2 regions of the Ruminococcus sp. AF17-12 genome follow, and region 1 is predicted to be linked to the other one. Evidence: riboswitches for the same ligand, from Rfam matches in the RefSeq annotation. Region 1 holds a riboswitch; the other holds the start of a gene.
The links. A riboswitch is a leader RNA that binds a small molecule or an ion and turns the genes downstream of it on or off. The one in region 1 is predicted to bind thiamine pyrophosphate.

Region 1 (2,204 bases):
CAGGGACAGCTGACAGACCGTTACCTGAACGGGATCCCGGAGGACAGCCGTATCCGCAAAGATGGAAGATTCCTTAAGGAAAGTGTGCTGACGCCGGAGCGTCTGGATCAGATCCGGAGACTGAACGATCTGGCAGCCCAGCGTGGAGAGAAGCTGGCTGATATGGCACTTGGCTGGCTGCTTCAGCATAAGGAAGTTACCAGTGTTCTGATCGGAGCTTCCAAGCCGCAGCAGATCCTTGATAATGTGAAAGCGATCCACTGTGCACCGTTTACAGCTGAGGAGCTGCGTCTGATCGACGAGATTTCAAAATAAGATTTATATACTTCCTGTTTTACTATGAAAAGTAGTGAAGCAGGGAGTTTTTTATGCCAAAATAATTGTTTAACTGAATTAGGAAAGTTTCCGGGTTACTGTTTACTGGTAATATTCCGCGAGGTGTTTTTTGTGAGCGAAGGTCACAGAAAACCCGAGACATACCGCGCGAATTTATGCGATTAGCATAAATTCTGTGCATCGCGAAGCGTGTTGCTGAGAACGGAGTGAACAGTAACGTCTCCGGCGGGAGTGCAAAGAGCAATAAGCAGTGGAGGTTTGACAACGGGATAGGTGTGTGCTATATTGAAAAACAGAAAAGAAAAGAGCCAGCGGGAGCTTGTGTGACAGGCTGAGAGGAAGATAGATCTTCGACCGTACCTGATTTGGGTAATGCCAACGGAGGGATTGTGATCTGAGAGCGTGTCTCCGTGGAGTTTGCCATGGGATGCGCTCTTTTCGGATGCAGGAATGGAACTGGAATGGTCTGACAATGGGGGGATGTGAAAGTGACAGAGACTGCATGTGGAGCTTCTGCGAAAGAGCGGGCAGGAAGGGGAGCGCCTTAATGTCTGGCAGGAGAGTGATATTCCGGAGGATTTTTCCGGAAGGATCATGTAAGCGATGGGAATCCGTGTTTTCGGAGTGAGAGGAAGTAAGGGAACTTCGACCGCCAAAATCTAAGGGCAGACTGCAGCAGACGGGAAGCTTTTGCCCGGATCTGACAGGGTTCTGCCTGATATTTCAGGGAGGAAAAACACTATGGAAAAACAAAGGATGCACACGCTTCGTATGGTAATGCTGGCAATGATGGTTGCGATCGGTGTCGTTATTTCACCGATCCTGAGGATTGAGGGAATGTGCCCCACGGCGCATCTTGTCAATATCGTATGCTCGGTTCTGATGGGACCGTGGTATTCCCTTCTCTGTGCGACCATGATCGGCGTGATCCGTATGATGTTCATGGGAATCCCGCCACTTGCACTGACCGGTGCAGTATTTGGCGCATTCCTTTCAGGTGTGTTCTACAGACTTTCCAAAGGCAAGATCATCTGCGCGGTGATCGGTGAGATCTTTGGAACGGGTATCATCGGATCCATGGTTTCTTATCCGGTGATGGCATTCCTGATGGGAAGAGGCGGACTGACAGCATTTTATTATACGCCGATGTTCCTTGCAGCAACCACAATGGGAGGATGTGTTGCCTATATTTTCCTGAAGGCTCTGAGTAAAGCAGGTCTTCTGGTGAAATTCCAGGCAGCTTTGGGTTCAAAAACATATGAGACAAAGAATTTTACAACTGCGAAAGCGAATTAAAGAAGAAAAGCCGCTGATCCATTGCATCACCAATCCGATCTCGATCCATGACTGTGCCAACGTGGTCCTTGCAGTAGGTGCAAGGCCGATCATGGCGGAGCATCCGGCAGAGGTGACAGGTATTACGGCATCGGCTGGTGCGTTGATGCTGAATCTCGGGAATATTACCGATGCCAGGATCGAGTCAATGAAGCGTTCTATGAGAACAGCGATGGAAAATAAGATTCCGGTTCTTCTGGACCTGGTAGGGGTTGCCTGCAGTGATCTCAGGCTGGATCTGGCACGGGAGCTTTTAAGGATCGGTCATCCGGCAGTGCTGAAGGGAAATATGTCAGAGCTTCTGGCTGTTTCCGGGCTGCCGTCTCATGCGATCGGAATCGATGCGGGTGTCGAGGATGCTCTGACTGAGGAAAATATCGATGGAGTCAGTGAAGTGCTTAAGGCTTTTTCCAGAAATAATCAGGCAATCGTGCTGGCTACCGGGAAACAGGATTTTGTTACGGATGGTGAACGGGTTGTTCTGGTACAAAATGGCAGTGCGGCGCTGTCCGGGATCACAGGAACCGGCTGTA
Region 2 (2,204 bases), on a different contig from region 1:
CTGTATTTGCCATAACTGCTGCAGCACCCATTTCCATAGCCTCACATGCCTGTGACGGGCGGCCGATTCCTGCGTCCACGATGATCGGAAGGTCGATCTCGTCGATAAGGATCTGGATGAATTCTTTTGTACAGATTCCTTTGTTGGAACCGATTGGAGAGCCAAGTGGCATTACACAGGCAGCTCCTGCATTCACCAGATCTCTGGCTGCATTCAGATCTGGATACATGTATGGCATAACTACAAAGCCCTCTTTTGCAAGGATCTCTGTTGCCTTGATGGTCTCGTAATTATCCGGAAGAAGATATTTGGAGTCATGGATAACTTCGATCTTTACAAAATCTCCACAACCAAGCTCGCGGGAAAGTCTTGCGATACGGACTGCTTCCTCTGCATTTCTGGCTCCTGATGTATTCGGAAGAAGAGTAACATCCTTCGGCACATAGTCAAGAATATTGGCAAGCCCACCCTCATTTGCACGGCGCAGGGCAAGTGTTACGATCTGAGTTCCTGCTTTTTCAATACATGCTTTTACAAGCTCCAGAGAAAATTTTCCGGAACCAAGGATAAAACGGGAAGTAAACTCATGGCCTCCCAGGATCAGTTTGTCTTCATTTGTGTTTGCTGTTGTCATTTTTTATGTCCACCTTTCTTTATGTCTGTTTGCAGAAAATATTTCCACCGATTTATAACCAGCGCCTTCTTCTGCCAGATCATTCTTCATTTGCATTTTTTCAGTAACTTATCTGTCAGTTACTGCCGTGGTATATATACCTAATTTTATCTCTATAGCGACATCAGCAGCTTCCGCCGCCCATAAACTGCAGAATCTCCACAACATCGCCATCTTTCAGTACTGTTGTATCGTAAGTGTCTCTCTTAATGATCTCTTCATTCAGCTCTACTACAACCTGCACCGGAACATAGTTACATGCTTCCAGATATTCTGTTACTGTCACCGGCTTTTCCAATGTTCTGCTTTCACCATTTACTGTGATCATGATCTCTCCTTTCCGGAAACTTCAAAAGCTATTCGTCAATAAAAAAGAGTTCACAAAGAAATACACCCGCGGTGGTGCACCCCTTCATGAACTCAGTTCACTCTCAAATTTCCCAATATTCAATTGTCGATACCGGGGTTAAAAGCATTCGCTCTTGATCCCTTCCCTGTAAATCCTGATCTTACGTATTCAATCGGATAAAAACATCCGCATCCAATAAAAAAGGAGATACACCAAAGTATCTCCCGTAAATTCATCTTATACGTTCCTACGTTGGCATTATCCAAATCAGGTATAAGGGTCGAAGTTGAAGACTTCCTCTCAGCCTGCCATCACAAGCTCCCCTGTTATTTACATGGTTTAGTATAAGGCGAATTATGATCAATGTCAAGAGCATTAAATTTTCTCACAATAGTTCCAATTTGTTCTAAACTATAGTACACTATAATTGCTGCCAACCCTCCAGCAGAAAGGAGGTGAAGTCCAGTGTGCGAATTAATCATCACATTTTTTGTTTCTGTTACGGCGGATATAGTTAGCTACTATATTCGCAAATGGCTGGACAGAAACGACAGGCAGTAACAGCCTGAAAGGCTTAAGCCCCCTTACATAACGGCATAGAAAACCCCGGAAGTGTGCGAGACTTCCGGGGTTTTCGTTTTTGCCAATGTTTGAATTTCATCACATTTCTTAGCTACTATCATCTTATGCTTTCTATACTAATTTGTCAACCGAATTTTATTAACGGCATCATCATAGGATGTTACTGTTATTTATAAGCAGTGAATCCCAGATCTTTCATTGTCAGATTTAAATTCTTTTTCAGATAATCATTTGCTACTTTCATTGTCGCTTTCATCATAATATTGGAAGAATCCTGCAGATCTGTCATCGCTTTTTTTCCGTTTGTATACAAGAAAGTCAGATTCTGACCTTTATAAGCAGATGCTTTTGTAGAAGAAGTCACCAGCAGAAAGACTTCATTTGTAGACAGGGCGGACTTCACACTGACCGTATCAGATTTCACACAGTTTCCGATAATATCCAGTCCGGCAAGGATTCCATCTGAAGGCATAGAGAGCATCATCCCAATATCTATCTTATCTTCTTTCTTCAGATAACCGATCATCAGAGTACTTTCTTTATCTACTTTGACATTTATAAACTGATTTCCGTCTTCAGTATATTTGCCTTTCTGACTGA

Region 2: linked by a shared signal. The riboswitch ahead of thiS (sulfur carrier protein ThiS) and the one ahead of thiW (energy coupling factor transporter S component ThiW) in region 1 are both predicted to bind thiamine pyrophosphate.

What each region holds. Positions count from the first base shown of each region.
Region 1 is NZ_QUGY01000018.1:55,782-57,985, reverse strand. Features, by position in the region: gene DWW77_RS16010 (aldo/keto reductase) at 1-315, shown strand, start outside; TPP riboswitch at 638-740, shown strand; gene thiW (energy coupling factor transporter S component ThiW) at 1,078-1,632, shown strand; gene thiM (hydroxyethylthiazole kinase) at 1,595-2,204, shown strand, end outside.
Region 2 is NZ_QUGY01000025.1:897-3,100, reverse strand. Features, by position in the region: gene DWW77_RS17460 (thiazole synthase) at 1-634, opposite strand, end outside; gene thiS (sulfur carrier protein ThiS) at 798-1,001, opposite strand; TPP riboswitch at 1,250-1,357, opposite strand; gene DWW77_RS17450 (fibronectin type III domain-containing protein) at 1,771-2,204, opposite strand, start outside.